DNA from 2 places in the Microbulbifer sp. ARAS458-1 genome. Region 1 is predicted to be linked to the other one. Evidence: predicted binding sites of a transcription regulator. Region 1 holds the regulator's gene; the other holds the start of a gene.

What was found. The regulator PhoB, encoded in region 1, activates phosphate uptake and scavenging genes when phosphate is short. The targets are predictions, from matches to a motif close to TGTCATAAANNTGTAACA.
Region 2: the regulator PhoB is predicted to act here: its motif matches at 3,706-3,723, upstream of AAFH99_RS10410 (porin).

What each region holds. Positions count from the first base shown of each region.
Region 1 is NZ_CP155838.1:743,826-753,374, forward strand. Features, by position in the region: gene AAFH99_RS02955 (M48 family metalloprotease) at 1-1,100, opposite strand, end outside; gene AAFH99_RS02960 (DUF4265 domain-containing protein) at 1,161-1,652, shown strand; gene yaaA (peroxide stress protein YaaA) at 1,786-2,565, shown strand; gene AAFH99_RS02970 (DUF938 domain-containing protein) at 2,568-3,182, shown strand; gene AAFH99_RS02975 (hypothetical protein) at 3,250-3,612, shown strand; gene traF (conjugal transfer protein TraF) at 3,887-5,053, shown strand; gene phoR (phosphate regulon sensor histidine kinase PhoR) at 5,124-6,443, opposite strand; gene phoB (phosphate regulon transcriptional regulator PhoB) at 6,742-7,446, opposite strand; gene ubiA (4-hydroxybenzoate octaprenyltransferase) at 7,577-8,476, opposite strand; gene AAFH99_RS03000 (chorismate--pyruvate lyase family protein) at 8,513-9,088, opposite strand; gene AAFH99_RS03005 (dicarboxylate/amino acid:cation symporter) at 9,446-9,549, shown strand, end outside.
Region 2 is NZ_CP155838.1:2,530,184-2,539,732, forward strand. Features, by position in the region: gene AAFH99_RS10405 (M16 family metallopeptidase) at 1-2,492, opposite strand, end outside; gene AAFH99_RS10410 (porin) at 2,702-3,634, opposite strand; gene AAFH99_RS10415 (DNA internalization-related competence protein ComEC/Rec2) at 3,835-6,375, shown strand; gene AAFH99_RS10420 (MotA/TolQ/ExbB proton channel family protein) at 6,509-7,129, shown strand; gene AAFH99_RS10425 (biopolymer transporter ExbD) at 7,159-7,578, shown strand; gene msbA (lipid A export permease/ATP-binding protein MsbA) at 7,699-9,537, shown strand.

The sequences.
Region 1 (9,549 bases):
GCGGTGTAATTATTCAGCTGCGCGTTCAGCATGCCGCGCATCAGCCAATTGGAAAATAGCGTCGGATTTTTCTGCACCGCGGTTTCATAGGATTGCAGTGCTGACTGGTACTGCTTTTTCTGCGCCAGCAGATCCCCTTCCAATGCGAAGAATGCGGCTTCTTTTGGTTGCTGCTTCTGCGCTTGGCGCGCCAGCATCAGAGCGCGGTCATAATCCTTTTTCTGTGCCGCAGCCACTGCCGCGTCATAGCTCTTGTAAGCATCGGCATCTTTCTTGAGCTGCGCGATCGCACGCTGGTATTCATTGCGGTTGGTCACACCGCCGCCGAGGTTTTTTGCGTGCTGGATATTCGCATCGACACGGGATTGTGATGGCGGATGGCTGGCGAAAAGCGCATCCAGGCCACTCGCCTGTTTGCCCTCAGACAACGCGACGAATTTTTGCTGCAGACGCACCGCACCCTGCGGGTCGTAGCCGGCGGCGGCCATGTATTTCATGCCGTACTCATCGGACTCCAGCTCGTTATCGCGGCCGTACTTGGCAATATAGGCGGAGCCCCCGAACTGGCTACCCAGAGAAATCAGATCGCCGTAGGCGGTGTTTTCAGTGGTGGCACCCAGGATTGCAATGCCCGCGCCGAGAATCTGCTGTTGAGACATTGCGGTGGCGGAGTGACGGGCGGCGGCGTGCACGATTTCGTGGCCGAGAACTGCTGCGAGCTCCGCCTCGTCTTCCAGCAACACCAGCAGGCCGCGATTGATGGCGATCTTGCCACCGGGCAGCGCCCAGGCGTTGGGCACCGAGTTGTTCAGAACCACGAACTCGTAAGGCAAATTGGGCTGGTCGGACACTCTGGCCAGCTTTTGGCCCACACGGCTTACGTAGCTTTGTAGTGCGGGATCGACCAGATATTCACCACCCTGGGTCTGCTGGGCTTTGGGGTATTGCTGTTCACCGAGGGCTACTTCCTGGCTCTGGGACATCAGCGACAGCTCCTTCTTGCCGGTAACCGGATTGACCGAACAGCCAAAGATGGAGGCGGTCAAAGAGGCGGCGGTGGCGGTGGCCAGGAGGCGCTTGGTGAATGAACGCGGAAACATGATCCTCTCCCTGTATAATGCGGTTCGCACAATATTGTACACAGTCCGGAGAGAGAGGTTATGACGACCGCACTGCAGATTATCGAATTGTTTGCCGGTATGAATCCCGATGGAGAGCCGGTGGTAGAGCGCATGCAGGTGCGGGTCAATGAGGACGACAGCGTACAGCTGGTGCGCTCCCCGGCCTTTATCAAGGGCATCGCCAGCGGTGACACCATCAAGGTCAATCGCGACGACCCGGAAAAACCCAGTTTTGATCTGGTCAAGCGTTCCGGGAACCTGGCGGTGCGTATCTTCTGTCGCGAAGACAGCACCAGGCTCTCCGATCAACTGACCCCGCAGCTGGAAAAACTTGGCGGCGAGCTGGATCTGGAAAGCCCGCGCCTGCTGGTGTACAGCATCCATGTAAGCTGTGGCTTTGCCGAGATTGAGCAGATCCTCAACAGTGTCTGTGACGGTGCCAACAGTGTCTGGTACTACGGTAATGTGTACGATCCGGTGGATGGGCAGACGCCACTCAACTGGTGGCAGCACATTTTGAAGCCAGAATAATCCAACGCCCTCTAAATACCGTCATTCCGGCGCAGGCCGGAATCCAGCACTCCGGATTCTGGATCCCGATACCGGATCAAGTCCGGCACAGGCTCTGGACCGGAATGACGAAAATCATCAGTAGTGATTCCCTATGCTAATCGTTATCTCCCCCGCAAAAACCCTCGATTTTGACAGTGAAATTCCCGCGTTGGACACCACCCAGCCGGATTTTCTCAAGGAGTCCGCGGCGTTGATCAAGGAACTGAAGGCTCTGAGTCCGCAGGATATCTCTAGTCTGATGAAGATCTCTGACAAGCTGGGGGTACTGAACTACGATCGTTTCCACAGCTGGAAGCGTCCGTTCACGGATAAAAACGCCCGCCCTGCCCTCCTCGCCTTCAAAGGCGATGTGTATACCGGGCTGGAAGCGGAGACCATGGGCAAGCGGGATTTTGCCTTTGCACAAAAACACCTGCGTATGCTCTCGGGCCTCTACGGCCTGCTGCGCCCGCTGGACCTGATGCAGCCCTATCGGCTGGAGATGGGCACAAAGTTTGCCAATAGCGGCGGCAAGAATCTGTATGAATTCTGGGATGGCAAGATCACTGCGGCGCTGAATGAACAGTTACAGGTGCTCAAGAGCAAAGAGCTGGTGAACCTGGCCTCCAACGAGTACTTCAAATCGGTGCAGAAAAAAGCGCTGCAGGGGGAGATCTTCACCCCGCATTTCAAGGACTGGAAAAACGGCCAATACAAGATGATCAGTTTCTTCGCCAAAAAAGCCCGCGGTATGATGAGCCGCTGGGCCATCGACAACCGGGTGAAGAAGGCTGAACAACTGAAAGATTTCGATGTCGCCGGTTACTATTTCAGTGAAGAACACTCCAAGGGCAATGACTGGGTGTTTCTGCGCGATGAACAGCCCGCCTGAATATGAGCGACAGCAAGCTTCCTGACGCCCCCTCCACCGCGCGCAATCGCGAACCCATCCTGGCTCATCTAAAGCGCCTGCTGGCGGACAGTCGCCGGGTACTGGAAGTCGGCAGTGGCACCGGCCAGCACGCGGTGTACTTCGCCCCGCACCTGCCCCATCTTAACTGGCAGACCAGCGAGCGGCCGCAAAACCTGCACCAGGTACAGGCTTGGCTCCACCACAGCCCCGCGGCCAACCTGCCCGCACCGATTGCACTGGATGTCAGCAGTGACTGGCCACCTCTGCGGGTGGACACTGTGTTTACCGCCAATACACTGCACATTATGCCGGCTACTGCGGTGGAGATGTTCTTTCAGAAGTTGCCGCAGGTGCTGCAGCCTGGCGGCCAACTGATCGTCTATGGCCCGGTGAAAATTGACGGTGAGTATATCGGCCCCGGCAACGCGGACTTTGATGTGTGGCTGAAAGAGCGGGACCCGCTGCGCGGGATTCGCGATCTGGAGTGGCTGGACCAGCTCGCCGAGGCCCAGGGGTTGCAAAGAACCGAAAACAATTACCTGCCCGCCAACAACCAGTTATTGGTGTGGCAGATGACGAGGAACCGCACCTTGTAGGAGCCAGCTGGGCAGGCGCCTTCGAGATACCGGAACAACGAGCCAATACAGTTAAGGAAACCACACTATGCCCCCATGGTTTGAAACCACCCTCGCCATTTTCGCCGCCATCGCGGCGGTGTTTTTCTTTGCGAAATACCGTGAAACGTCGGCGGCATTGCACGAATCCGAGCGCATGAAGCACAAGCTGTCCAAAGACCTGGACCGCTACCGCGATGTGCCGCAGTTGCGCGCCCTGCGCGATGGCCTGATTGGCGAGCGCAACCTGCCGGTGGACGATGAAGGTCGCGAACATATCCTGATCCGCGACAGCGCGCGCAAAGTGGTGCATATCACCATCGGGAAACGCAAAGCGGAAGCGCTCGCAGACGACCGTTCACCGGAATATGTTGCCGGTGGCGAAGCGCGCCCCCTGCAGGAACTGGAATAACCCACCGGGCGTCGGACCGAGAGTACATTTTTTCGTCAGGAGGCCCCGCCTGGGGCCTGTCAATTCCCTCTGCCACCCGCCATTCAGCGAATTCGCGTCACAATATCCCTGAGAAGTAGTTCGCAAAACACCCCGAAAGGGCCATTGTGCCTTTCCCCTCTCACGTTTATTTTTGCGCCGCCGATAACAACACGCATAACGGGCATAAAAGCAAACTTCTGACTGTGCGCCGAAAGGTGCGATGACTATTAAACGATTATTATTGGGGGCTTAGATGAAACAGTGGACAAAAAACCGATTGGCCGGTGCACTCACCGCCACGGCGATGCTGAGTGCAACGCCGGTTGCTGCGGAAATTTTTTCCGGGCGCGGGAGCGCCATGGCCGGTGCCGGAGTTGCCGGGGGCGACTACACCTACAGTGCGCTGATCAATCCCGCAACCGCGACGAATTTCGGCGAAAGTGATGATTTTGCACTGACCTTTGACTTCGGACTGATCGCCAATGATCAGAATGACTTTATCGATACCAGCGAAGATCTTACCGATTTTATCGATGAGCTGGATGGCTTCACCGCCAACCAGGACGACGCCGACTACATCCTCGAGCAGCTGCAGTTGCTCGACGAAGGCCGTCTCACCGCCGATGCTGGCGCGCAACTGACCGTTGCCATTCCCAACAGTGTTGCCTCTGGCCTGCTGTTTGTTCGCCAGTCCGCGTTTATTGCCACCGATGTGCAGCTGGCGGATGCGGATATTGCACTGCTGGAAAACTTTGGCGAACAACTATTCGACGAGGATGATCTGGAAACCGCGGCCGGAGCCTTCGGTTACTCGATGCAGGAGATCGGTTTCGCCGCCGCACGCAACTTTACCTTCAAGGACTATCAGGTGTCCCTCGGCGTAACGCCCAAGTACCAGCGCGTGGAGTCCATCGAATACATCGAAACCATCGCCAACTTCGACAGCGACGATTTCGAGGTCGATGACTACACCCTGGAACACACCAATTTCAACCTGGATCTGGGCGCTACGATCAATTTCGGCCAGCTGCAGGGCGGTGTCTCCCTGCGAAATGCCATTGCTCAGGAATACGACACCGTGCAGGGTGGTGTGGAGATCCAACTGGATCCGCAGCTGACTGCGGGTGTTGGCTACACCGGTGAGGTGTTCACTTTGCTGGCGGATGCTGATCTGAATGCCGTAGAGCTGTTTGATGGTGCCGGTGAAGTGCAAGTACTGCGCCTGGGCGCGGAAGCGGACCTGTTCGACTGGGTGCAGCTGCGGGTGGGTTACCGCCACGACCTCAAGGACACTTACGATGGCGCACTGACCGCAGGTATCGGATTCAGCCCATTCGATGTGTTGCACTTCCATCTGTCGGCGATCAAATCCTCAGGGGACACCCTGGGTGCGGCGCTGCAGTTTGGTATGGAGCTGTAAGACTCCGCTGCTGATAAACAGGCAAAAATAAAAAAGGGGCCTGCTGGCCCCTTTCTGTTTGATTACTTTATTAACTCGCCTCAGAACTGACCTGGGTCAGCTTCTGGGTGGGGAAGTTCAGAGTAAAAGTACTGCCGCGGCCGGGTACACTGGTGACACTCATATTTGCGCTGTGGCGCAGCAACACGTGCTTCACGATTGCCAGACCCAGACCGGTGCCGCCACTCTCGCGGGAGCGACCGGCGTCCACCCGGTAGAAGCGTTCCGTCAGGCGCGGAATATGCATCGGGTCTATACCGATACCGGAGTCCTTCACCGAAAAATGCCCGCCGCTGGCATCAGTGCGCCAGCGCAGCTCAATCGGCCCGCCATCCGGGCTGTACTTCACCGCGTTGAACGCCAGGTTGGCGAAAGCACTGTGCAGCTCGCCGGCGTCGCCGGTAATCGTGCAATCCTCATCGCAGGCTACGGAAATCACGTGGCGCTCGCCACTCAGTGAGCGGGCCTCGCCAGCCACCCGCTCCATCAGCTCGCGCACCGAAACCTGGTCGCGCCCACTGTCGCGTTCGGATGTCTCCAGCCGCGCCAGCAGCAGCAGATCGTTGACCAGACTGGTCATACGCACCGTCTGCTCACTCATCTGCCCCAGGGGTCTGTCCCAATTGCGCGGCGCCTGGCCACTCATCTGCAGCGTCTCCAGGTAACCGGCGATCACCGTCAGCGGCGTGCGCAGCTCATGGGAAACATTCGCCACGAAATCCCGCCGCATCTGCTCCAGGTTATGCAGCCGGGTAATATCCCGCACAATCACCAGCGCCTCATCCTGGCCGAAGCGCGTCACCTCCACTTGTAGAATCCGTGAATCATCCCCCGGTGCCGGCAGCGTGATCGGCTGCTGATTCGCCCGCTTGCCGCCACCCATACGCTCGTACATATGCTCGACAAAACGCGGGTCGCGCACAAAATTGACCAGTGGCTGGCCTGCATCGTCCGTCTGTAAACGCAACATTTGCCCGGCGGCCGGATTCCACCACGCCAGATTGCCATCGTCCTCCAGCGCCACAATACCCTCGCGCAATGCACTGGTGCTGTCCTGAACCCGCCGCAGCATCGCGTGCAGCTTCTGCTTCTCTTTGCGGTGACGGCGCTGCATGCGGTAGAAATCGTCGGTGATATCCCCCCACACGCCAAAATTCGTCGGCGCCGGGCCGCGGCGGCCGTTGGCGAGCCAGCGATCAAATTGATTTTGTTGCCACAGCAACCAGAAAACATAGGCGGCAAGACCAGCGCACAGCGCCAGCCACCAGTGGCCGCTGGCAAAACCGAGAATGGTGGTGCCGAGGGCGATAATGATAAAGCGGGAAAACTCGCCAATACTGCGATCGAGCATGATGGTTTGGCCATCTTGTTTCAGGTAGGTAAACCCGGTAACTGGAAAAACTACCGAGGTTCTAAGCGAAGGTCGAGTGCCGGGTAAGCGTTTTTGAAAGCGTCGGCGACAGGGATGTCGCCGACGCAGCGTACAGGGAAGTATTCACAGCGGTTTAGCTGAGCACATCCCTGTGCTCAGCCCTACGGGCAGCTAAAGCTGCTGAAAATTGCTCCCGACAATTTTTTCAAAAACTTATACCCGGGGCTCGACCGCCACAGGACCCGCTACGGAGCCCTCTACAATTCTTGGGTGTAGGTTACACCCTTTCCGCGGTCTGTACAGAAAAGCGGTAGCCGGTGCCGCGCACGGTCTGGATGTAGCGCTCGTGGCCATCGACGGTCAGGGCTTTGCGCAGGCGACGGATGTGAACATCCACGGTGCGCTCCTCAACATACACGTTGCCCCCCCAAACATGGTCCAGCAACTGGGTACGGGTGTAAGCGCGCTCCTGATGACTCAGGAAAAACGTCAGCAGGCGGAACTCGGTCGGGCCCATATCCACCGGATTGCCATTGATCGTCACCCGGTGGCTGATCGGATCCAGCACCAGGCCACCCGCGGTCAGCGGCTCCTCCGGCGTGCTCGGGCCCGCGCGGCGCAACACCGCCTTCAGGCGCGCTACCAGCTCGCGGGGTGAAAACGGCTTGGTAATGTAATCGTCCGCACCGGTCTCCAGACCCTTGATCTTGTGGTCTTCCTCACCCTTAGCGGTAAGCATGATGATCGGCAGCGAAGAAGTCAGTTCATCCCGCTTCAGGCGGCGGGCCAGCTCAACACCGGAAACATCCGGCAGCATCCAGTCCAACAGAATCAGATCCGGCTTTTCATCGATTACCAGCGCGTGGGCCGCCTGGGCATTTTCCGCCTCAAGACAACGGTAATCCGCCATTTCCAGAGCTACCCGTAACATATCCCGCACCGGGGCTTCGTCGTCGACTATGAGGATCGTCTTGCTGTGCATCTGCCTGCCATACCCTAACTGAAGTGATTGTCATTTAACTGACTATTCTAGAGTGGCCATTTAACGTCACTTTAGTGACAAAAATATGACAGCCGTACGGGAAGCCCGGTTTGCGGGTGGCCGCTTGCGCCTAATTCCACAGATAATGAGAAAAAATACCCAGGAAAATTGCCATTCCGACCCAGTTGTTATTGAGAAATGCCTTGAAGCAGGGTTCCCGTTGCCGATCGCGAATCAGCCACTGCTGATAGCAAAATAGCCCGCCCGCCGCCGCAACCCCGCAGTAATACAGCGTACCGAGCTCCGCGCGCCCTCCCAGCATCAGTAAGGCCAGAATCACCATGCCCTGCAGGCAGCCGGTCATCGCCCGGTCCATATCGCCGAACAGGATGGCTGTGGATTTCACCCCGATCTTCAGATCGTCGTCCCGGTCAACCATGGCATAAAAGGTATCGTAGGCCACGGTCCAAAGCAGGTTTGCGGTAAACAGCACCCAGGCTACCGCCGGCACCGCGTTGGTGACCGCGGCAAATGCCATAGGGATTCCCATACTGAACGCCGCACCCAGTACCACCTGTGGCAAATGGGTGTAGCGTTTGGCGAAGGGATAGCAGAAGGCCAGCACCAGCGCCGGCAGTGACAGCAAAATGGTCAGTTTGTTGGTGGTGAGCACCAGCAGAAATGCCAGCAGCATCAGGCCGGCGAACAGCATCAGTGCGCCTTTTGGGGTGGCGGCGCCAGTGGCCAGGGGACGCTGGCTGGTGCGCTTTACGTGGCCGTCGATCTCGCGGTCGGCGAAGTCATTGATGGCACAGCCGGCGGCGCGGGTAAGAATTACACCCAGGGTAAACACCACAAACAGGTGCAGCCCCGGCCAGCCTTTGGCGGCAATCCACAGTGCGGCCCAGGTTGGCCACAGCAACAGCAGTGAGCCGATGGGCCTGTCCAGTCGCGCCAGTTGCCAGTAGGGCTGTACGCTGGGCCAGTGCTGCGCGAAGCGCTGCTGGACTTGTTGGCGAATGGCTTGCATGGCAGTTCCCGTATTCTTTCCCGTTTCTTCAGGGCACTAGGTCATTGGCGGTTTGTGGGGATTGAACCCGCTGAGGAAGGTCTCTGCAACCAGCAGAGGTTTGTCGTGCAGCCAGAAGGTGGAGCGGCGGCCCCAGGCATGGGCTTCGCTCTGGTCCAGCTCTGCCAGCTGGCACTGGGAGTTGCGTTTGAGCCGGTTGAGGACGATGGGGCCGCGGCGGATGTCCGGCTGGCTGAACAGGAGCTCGCCCAGGGGGCGGTTGTCGAGGCTGCGCAGGTAGCGGGATTTCCCGGCGAGGGTACGCTCGGGGAGGACGCTGCGGGCGTAGACCCAGGGCTGGGTGTCGCTGCCGTAGAGCAGGACTTCGCGGATCAGGGCGCGGGTGCGTTCCTTGAGGTTGAGGGCGCGGCGCTCTTCGAGGTTGGGGATGTGCCAACCCTGGTTGAGTATTTGTACGCTAAACTCGCCGTGGCTCAGGTGTTTGAGGGCGGCGGTGAGGGACCCTTTGTGTTGCAGCCAGGGCAGGAGGTGGTCCGGCGGGGTGTGGCCGTGCAAGCTTTCGAGGGGTTGTGGGTGCCAGTCGCCGATGGCCTCAAAGGGGGAGTGGTACAACGCAGACTCCGCGCGGGGTTATGCTGGTTTGAATTAACCGCATTGTACCTGACGAGGGTTTCAGGGGAACTCGCTTTGCCCCTTGGGGGTGGGGTGGATATAGTGGCGCACTGCCTTTACCCAGATAAGAGGCTCTGAACAAACCCGGTGGCGGTGGCGCTACCGGGCACAGTCTTGTGAGACACGACCTAGGCGGCCCCCCGTGAATCCATCCATGGGGGCTCTGCAAAAACATCCTGTTTTTGAAGGTCTCACAAGACTGTACCCGGTATCACCACCTTCGCCCGAATATAATTAGCGCTGAAAACGATCAGAAAATCTGCCATTTGAAAGGTAGATGCAAAAACAGGACGGACCATGGGGCTTACCAAAAAAATCGTACTGGCCATGATCACGGGGATCTTGCTTGGCCTGTTGTTCAATGTACTCAACTCCAGTCAGGTGTTGGGTGCGACGGTTAC
Region 2 (9,549 bases), 1.8 Mb from region 1:
TCTCCAATCAGGTACGAGCGGGCGCCGTAGGTGTAGCCTTTGTCTTCGCGCAGGTTGAGGTTAATGCGGCTGTTGAAGTTGCCACCCAGCGGGAAGTTGCCGAGGTAGGCCAGGTAGTAATCACCCAGGGCATCGTAGGGCAGGCCATGCTGGGCAACGCGCAGGCTGGACTGTGCCGCGCCTTCTTTGTTTACCAGGTAGACGGTGCGACCGTTGATTTCCGGTTTCTGCAACGCGATGGCCGGGCGTACCGGTTGTGCGGTTTTTAGCTTTGCCAGCCCTTCCAGAGACTTGATGATCTTCTCGTGCGGCACACTGGTGCTGACGGTAACTCCACTCAGGTGGGCGGGAAAGTGGGCCTTGTAGTACTGCTTGACATCATTCAGGGTAATCTGCTCGACAGTGTCCGGCAGGCCGGCATCCGGGAAACTGAGTGGGTGTTCGGCACCGCGCATTACCGCACCAACCGCTCGGGTTGCCAGCCCTTGAGGGGTTTTGCGGGCTTGTTGCAGGCCTTCAATGGTCTGTTGCTTGATGCGGTTAAAGTCTTCTTCACTAAATGCCGGCTTGAGTATGCGCTCCATCATCAGAGGCACTGCGGTATCCAGATGCTTGGCCAGAACATTCAGGGTCACAGTGGTCTCGTATTGACCACTATTGACGCTGACACTGGCACCCAGGCGCTTCAGGGCTTCGGTAAACTCGGCGGCACTGCGCTCGGTGGTGGCCTCGCTCATCAGTGAGGTCATCAGCGAGGTGAGGCCGGCTTTTCCACGGGGCTCATCCCGTTGACCAAAATCAAATACCGCACGCACGGTAACGGTTGGCGTCTCGTCATTGGTTACCGCCAGCAGGCGAACACCATTTTCCAGTTTTCCATCCTGAATCTCGGGCAGTTCCACTTGCGGGTTTACCCCGGGAGTTGGCTGTACACTGCGATCGAAGGTGTCTTTTACGGGGCGCAGGGCGAGGGCTTCTCCGTCATCACCGTAGGTCTCCGGGATGGTGCGCTTCCACTGGTAATTCTGTTCGGCCGCGGCCATTTCCGGTTTGCCGTTAGGTACCACACTCAGTAGCACGGCAGGCTGCTTGGCGATGTACTCTTCAAACACTCGGGTGACGTCGTCGGTGGCGACGGACAGGTAGGCTTTGATCTCTTCGTCGATGCCTTTGGGGCTGCCAGTAAAAGTCTCAAAGGCGGCGAGGGTCGAAACCTTGCCAGAGACGGATTGCAGGCCAAATACGCGACTGGATTCATAGCCGGCCTTGAATTTCACCAGGTCATCCTCGGTCACGCCACGACTGGCAAATTCGGTGAGGGTGTCGCGTACTGCCTGTTCCATTTCCGCCAGGGTTTCACCGGAGGCGGGGTTCTGGATGACGATAAACCACATCTCACAGGCCAGTTCCTTGCAGGAATGGCTGACACTCGCGGACACGGCGCGACCGGTTTGTACCAGGCGCTGATATAGCATGGAGTCCTGGCCCTGACCGAGAATCGCGGCGGCGGCATCCAGTGCCGGCTCGTCCTCATGGCCGTAGTAAACCGTAGGTACCATCATCGCCAGAGCGGGCAGGTGGATATTATCTTCCAGGGTGACGTAGCGATCCGCATCGAGTTTGGCCGGTTGTTTCGGCAGGTTTTCCACTTCCGGGCCGGCGGGGATGGGGCCGAAGTACTTGGCCACCCATTCCAGGGTTTTGGCTTTGTCCACGTCACCACCGATGGTGAGCACGGCGTTATTGGGACCATACCAGCGCAGGAAGAAGCGTTTCAGGTCGTTGAGGTCGGCGCGATCGAGATCCTCCATCCACCCGATCACCGGCCAGGAGTAGGGGTGACCATCCGGGTAGGTGGTGGCATACATGGTTTCCAGGGCGCGGCCGTAAGGGCGGTTGTCCACCCGTTGACCACGCTCGTTCTTCACCGTTGCGCGCTGGACTTCAAATTTTTCCTGGGTGACCGCATCGAGGAATACCCCCATGCGGTCGGATTCCAGCCACAGTACGGTTTCCAACTGATTGGCGGGTACCGTCTGGTAGTAATTGGTACGGTCTGTGTTGGTGGTGCCATTCATGCTACCACCGGCTTCAGTGATGATGCGGAAGTGTTCCTCATCCGCCACATTGACCGAGCCCTGGAACATCATATGCTCGAAGAAGTGGGCGAAGCCGGAGCGGCCGGGATCTTCCCGGTTCGAGCCTACATGGTAGGTGACGTCCACGTGCACCAGTGGATCGGAATTGTCTTCGTGCAGGACGACGGTGAGGCCGTTGTCGAGTTTGTACTTGCTGTAGGGGATGGCGATCTCGGCACCATCGCCATCAAAGGTTTCCACCAGGGTAATGCCGGCGGGCAAGCTGGCCTGTTGAGCCGACTCCGGAGAAGCTTCGCTGGTGGCGGAGGTCTGCGGGGGTTCAGGATCGGTGCCCTTGCTGCAGGCTACCAGAAGTGCGGATGCGAAAATCAGTGCGATTTTTGTGCGATGCATGATGGTAGGAGACCTTTTTATTTTCAGAATCTCCGATCCTAGCACAGCTGGCGGAATGTGCCCGACCGGTACCGGTGTCCCCGGTTGGGTGACGCGCTATTCTTCAGTTGAAACCTAACAAAAGGGGCACTACCAGTCGGTAGTACCCCATTTGCGTGGCGGTGGGCATGGAAGCGGTATGGCGCCTCAAAACATGCCTGATTGCTGAATCAGAATTTGAACTCTGTGCCTACGCCTACGTAGCTGCGCGCATAATTATCTGCGGCGGTTTCATCGGTGTAGAAGGTAAATACCTTGGCAGCTTTGGACAGCTTGTAGTCCAGTCCAAGGCTGAATGTTTCGCCATCGGTTTTCACGATATCAGACTGGCCGTACTGTGCTTTCGCGGTCCAGTTATTGATTTTGTAAGCGACAGAGGTCATCCATCCGTCCTGCTTACTGTTGTCTGCTCTTTCCTGCTCTTCGTAAAGCCCGCCGACCTGCACATTACCAAAGTTGTACTGCGCAACCATACGCGCAACATTCCAGTCATTGGCCTCTACATCCATGTCATAGGCGTAGGCCAGGTAGACACCGTTGTTATCGTACGCAAATGCAACGGAAGTACCGTTGTCGCGGGTGTCGATCAGCGCACCCTCGTCGTCGAGGATTTCGGCCTCTTTATTACTGATGTACGCTGCTGCCACTTGGAAGCCACCAAATGACGGAGTGGTGTACTGCAGATTGTTGGATTCGCGGTTGTCGCTTTTGGTGATCAGGCTTTTAATATCGCCTTCCAGGTCGTTGAACAGATCTACTTTCTTCTGTGCAATCTTCAACGGCGTATCGAATTTACCGCCGATGACCTGGCCGAAGCCGCCTTCGAGGCCGGCAAAGATATTGCGCTGGGTGAAGGTGTCACCTTCGCCATCCATGTTGACCTGGTATTCCATTTTGTAGATGCCCTTGATACCACTGTCCAGGGGCAGCTCGCCTTTTACACCGAGGCGAGAGGCATTGCTTTTTACGTCGGTCGTTGCGCCGTCACCTTCGTCGTTGGACTGAAAGGAAGCGTTGGCTTTACCGTAAAAGCCAAAGATTTCCGCGTTGGCGAAAGAGGGAAGTACTGCAACCAGCGCGAGCGACATGGCGGTCTTTTTCATGGGGGCTCTCGTAATGTTTGTAAAAAATGAACGCTGTGTGTTCTTGAGTTGCGCGCAGTTTGCTGCGGAAATGTTACAAAGATGTGAAATGTGAAAATAAAGTGAATAAATTGTTACTACTGCGCTTTATACGTGACAGGTATGGCAGTTAAATCGGAGTGAAAGCGGGGGGAGTTCCCACAGGGACGGGGCATGGGTCGATGACAGGGATCAGGTTGGACGACCGACCAAATATTTTGTTGGGGCTATGGGCCTGTGCAGCGGGCATTGGGCAGGTTGCCTACTGGCCGGAATTGCCCGGGTCTCAGACCGTGGCTGGAGCAGCACTGCTCGGCCTGCTTGCCGTCACTCTGCTACTGATGCTGAGCGGCGTAAGGCCCGTTACAGTCAACCGGCGAGTTGTGCTTCTCTTCAGAGTCGTCCTGCCATTCTTGTTCGGGACATGCTGGGCACTGTGGGCAAACCACCAGGCACTGGAGCGGAGGCTACCTGAGTCACTACACGGTACCGACCACACCCTGGAACTGGAAGTGGTTTCGCTGCCGCAAGCCGCGCCGGCGGTTTCCTTTTTCGGTGCGCCCCGGGCGGCCACCGTCGGGTATCTGGATGCGCGCTTTCGCGCCCGTGTTACTGATGGAGAAGATGCCCGCTTTGTTGGCCGCATTTTACAGCTCGGCTGGTATCGGATGGCTCCGGCGGACGCTGAGCGTCTTGAGGCCGGCAGTCGCTGGCGGATGCGAGTGCGGGTCAAACAGCCCCGTGGTAGCGTCAATCCCCATACCTTCGACTATGAAGCCTGGCTGCTCGAACAGGATATTTTTGCCACGGGTTACGTGCGCGATCGTGATAACGAGCCGCTGTTTCTCAGAGCCGGTGCGGGCCTCAACCGCATTCGGGAGGATCTGCGCAGTCACCTGGATAGCGGGGCACAGCTACAAGAGCTCGCGTATAAACAGGCGCCGCTGATGCGTGCATTATTGCTGGGCGACCGCAGCGGAATTGATGAGGCGACCCGCAAGCTCCTCCAGAATACGGGTACTGCGCACCTGCTTGCGATCTCTGGGCTGCACGTGGGAATGGTGGCCGGGTGCTTCTTTTTATTTGGAGGCGTTCTGGGGCGCACCGCCGCTGTGCTGGGCGCTATGCGGGCGGGCAATCCTGTGTACCTGGGCGGTGCCGCCGGGTTATTCGCGGCGTTGACCTATACGCTGATCAGCGGGGCTCCACTGTCTGCCCAGCGGGCACTCGTGATGGCGATGGTGGCACTGGGGGCAGTCGTTCTGCGGCGCCGGTTTGACGGTCACCTGGGGCTGGCGCTTGCCCTGTGTGGCATCCTGTTCTGGCAGCCACTGGCGGTACTCAATGCTGGATTCTGGCTGTCGTTTATCGCAGTCGGCGCCTTGCTGTTACGTTTTCAGGGCAGGGTGCGGGTAGACGATCGGCCGATGCCCTCCACAGGCTGCTTGTCGCTCGGTACAAGGTGGCGTACCTGGCTGGTGAGTGGTGTCCACAGCCAATGGGCCATTGTCATTGGTATGTTGATACCCTCAGTGTTGATTTTTCATGGGGTAAGTCTGAGCGGGCTTGTGGTCAACCTGTTCGCGATTCCCTGGGTTGGCCTGTTGATCTTGCCTCTGATTCTGGTGGGTGCTCTGTGTCCAGTGGAGCCGCTGGCGGCGGGAATATGGGCGCTGGCCGACTTACAGTTGGGCTGGCTGGTTGCCTTTCTCGAATCCGCAGACCGAGTTGCCCCCGGCTGGTATGTGCTCCCGGTGCCCGGGCCCTGGGTCATATTGCTGGCGGCCGTTGGTGGGGTGCTGCTGGTCATGCCGCCGGGTGTTCCGGGGCGGGGGCTTGGCTGGCTTTTGATTCCAGCCATTGCCGTTGGCGGCACCGGCTGGCAGCGGCCGCTGCCGGACTCTTTCGAGCTGACGGTACTGGATGTGGGGCAGGGCCTTGCGGTTACCGCTGTCAGCGGGGCGCATACGGTTATCTTTGATACCGGTGCGAGTTCCGCTAGCGGGTGGAGCGCGGGCTCGAGCATCGTTGCGCCCTACCTCCAGGCACAGGGCCGGCAAAAGGTCGATGCGCTAATTGTCAGTCACGGGGATCGCGATCATGCCGGTGGTGTAGGCGGGGTGCTGGAGCAATTGGAGGTGGATAATGTGGTCGCGCCGGGCAGTCTCGGCCAGCGCTTGCTGGCGAAGCCTGGGTCGCGTTCTTGCCGCGCCGGGCACACCGCTCAATATGGCAGTTTCTCAATTCACTGGTTGTGGCCGCGCACAACATCGGTGAATGGTGAGGAGAATGACCACAGCTGCGTCGGTCTATTGCAGTGGAATCATGTGCGTATCCTGCTAACCGGTGATATTCCCAGCCGGGTAGAGATGCAATTGGCTGCGCTATACCCCGATCTGCCGGCAGTCGATCTTCTCATTGCACCGCACCACGGCTCGCGTACCTCCTCCTCAGCGGCGCTGATCGCGTGGGCGCAGCCGTCCCTCGTGGTGTTCAGTGCCGGCTACAAACACCGGTTTGGACATCCGCATCCGGATGTGACTGCGAGGTACCGGGCGGCCGGTGCAACTCTCTTCAACACCGCGCAGGAAGGAGCCATTCAGTTCCAATGGGATGATACTGGTGGGCTGGAGATTACACGGGCGCGGCAGGGGGGGCGCTTTTGGTATCAGCATCACAGCGACAAAAAAGATAACAATCAGATACTTAGCCACCGCCAATAGCTGTGGTAGAGTTTGGCGCTGTAGTGCTGAACGAGTGCCGAATGGCTCGGCCTGGCACCGGAGTTTGCAGGGGATTTCTCTGTAAAGCTCTCGATAAACCATAAGAATCCCGTACGCAGTCTGGGGCACAAACGTGTTAGAAATCATCAAATCCGGCGGCTGGCTGATGCTGCCAATCCTGCTTTGTTCCGTTGCCGTTATCGCCATCTTTATCGAGCGCCTGTGGACGCTGAATGAGCGCAAGATTGCGCCGCGGACCCTGTTGGGGGATGTATGGGGCAGTCTGCGAAACAACGAGTTGACCACAGAGAAGATCAAGGAACTGCGCGATTCCAGCCCGCTGGGGCGCATCTTTGCTGCGGGACTGTCCAATTCCAAGCACGGCCGTGAGGTCATGAAGGACAGTATTCAGGAGGCCGCCAGTCAGGTGGTGCACGACCTGGAGCGGTTCCTGAATGTGCTGGGCACCATCGCTGCCGTTGCCCCCTTGATCGGTCTGCTCGGTACCGTTGTGGGGATGATCCAGGTGTTTACCGCCATCATGCTGGAAGGCACCGGAAACGCGGGTGTCCTTGCCGGTGGTATCTCCCAGGCATTGATCACGACGGCCGCTGGCCTGAGTGTGGCGATTCCGGCGCTGATGGCGCACCGCTACTTTCAACGCCGCCTGGATAGCATTGTGGTCACCATGGAGCAGGAAGCCGTCAAGCTGGTGGACGCGCTGCACAGTGACCGTCGTATCGAAGCCGCCTGAGCCCATAGCCAGACATTCAGGAGCGCTCGATGCAATTCCGTCGCCAAAGCCAAGAGCAGGATGGGGTCAACCTCACACCACTGATCGATGTGGTGTTCCTGCTGCTGATCTTCTTTATGGTGTCTACCACCTTTACCAAGGAAAGCCACCTGAAACTGAACCTTCCCGAGGCTGCAGGGCCCCAGGCGGAAGTGCCGCCATCCACCATTGAAATTCTGATCAATGCGGACGGTTCTTACTCAGTGGATGGGCAGGCGCTGATCAACAAGAAGTTGGTTACTCTCAAATCGGCACTGTCGGAAGTTTCTGCTGGCGAGTACAATCGCCCGCTGATCATTACCGCGGATGCCACTGCCGAACACCAGTCAGTGGTTCGCGCCATGGATGCTGCTGGTCAGCTGGGATTTGTGCATCTCAGCATTACCACGCGGCAGCCTGACGAACAGTAATCTATAAGTGTTGATGCGGGGCGGCGACTACGACGCTCCGCTAGCCCTTTCGTAACGACCCGCCCGCAATCTGCGGGCGGCGTCGTTTGATGGGGCGGCAAACACACGACCTGATTGTTTATGGAAAAATCTCCGCAACCGGCCCGTACACCGAAAAATGGAGCCAGGACCTACCGTCGCCTGCTCTCGTATGCCGCACCACACTGGGCGGTGTTTGTGGTCGCCGTCTTCGGTTTCCTGCTGTTCTCCACCATGGAAGTTGCCCTGATTGCGGTGACGGAATTGCTGCTGGATGCGGTGGGTGCTGGCATCGATACCGGCCGTGGCTTCCTCTCCAAATACGTTGCCTCTTATTTCCCCAATGGCCAAATGCCACAGGAGACTGCTCGCTGGTTGGTACCGATGGGGATGCTCATCATTATTGTACTGCGCGCGGTAGGTAATTTTGTGGGCAGCTATGGTCTGGCGTATGTCGCACGTGCGGTGATCCACCAGCTGCGTTCCGAGCTGTTCGAAAGTATCGGCCGGTTGCCAAGCAGCTATTACGACCGCTATACCGGCGCTTTCCTGATTTCCAAGGTGGCGTATAACGTCGAGCAGGTCACCAACTCCATTACCAAATCGCTCAAGACGATCTTTCGCTCCTCGTTTACCGCGATCGGATTGCTCACCTACCTTCTGATGGTGAACTGGAAGCTCACGCTGACCTTCTTTCTGTTTGTGCCGATTATTGCGGCCATTGTCGGCATTGTGGGCAAGCGTTTTCGCAAGCTCAGTCATCGCATCCAAAACACCATGGGGGACGTTACCCACGTTACCCAGGAAGCCATCAACGGCTATGAGGTGGTGCGTATGTACGGTGGGCAGAAGTATGAAAACGCGCGCTTTCAGGCGGCGAGCAATGCCAATCGTCAGCAGTTTATGAAACTGGTGGTTGCGGATAACGCAAGTGTGTCGGTGATTCAGATTCTTGTGGGGCTTGCCACAGCGGTGCTGGTCTGGTTTGCGCTGGCCCCGGGGATGGTGGAATCCATGACCGCCGGCGTGTTTGCCTCATACATCGGTGCGGCGGCGTCCCTGGCCAAGCCGATCCGAAACCTGTCCGAGGTGTACGCGGAAATCCAGAAGGGGATCGCCGCCGCAGAAAGTATTTTCGAGGTGTTCGATGCCCCCAAAGAGCCGGCCGAAGGCGACGCGGTACTGCCGCAACCGGTGACCGGAGAGGTGACATTTGAGCATCTCGGTTTCCGCTACAGCGAAGACGGCCCCGAAGTGCTTTCGGACATTAATTTCACTGTGCGCGCGGGGCAGACGGTGGCCCTTGTGGGGGCATCCGGTTCGGGCAAGACCACGCTGGTCAGCCTATTGTCGCGGTTTTACGAACCGACCAGCGGCCGGATACTACTGGACGGGGTCGATATCACGCGCTTGCCGCTGGCTAATCTGCGCGCACAAGTCAGCCTGGTTTCCCAGAATATCGTGCTGTTCAATGACACCGTGTACCGCAATATCGCGTACGGGGAGCTGGAATCGAAGTCGGATGCCGAGGTGCAGCGGGCTGTGGACCAGGCCCACGCGCGCAGTTTTATCGAGGAGTTGCCACAGGGGCTGCAGACGGTTCTTGGTGACAACGCTCAGATTCTGTCCGGCGGTCAGCGCCAGCGACTGGCTATCGCGCGGGCGCTGCTGAAGGATTCGCCACTGTTGATTCTGGACGAGGCCACCTCGGCCCTCGACAACACTTCCGAGCGGCATATCCAGGCCGCGCTTGCAGAGGTGATGAAAGACCGTACCACCTTTGTGATCGCCCACCGGCTCAGTACTATTGAGAACGCAGATTGCATTCTGGTCATGGATCAGGGGCGCATTGTGGAGCAGGGCAGCCACAGCGAGCTGCTTGCCCAGGGCGGGCGCTACGCACTCCTGCTGCAACAGCAGAATATGCAGGGCGCGGGTTGAACGCCACCAAAT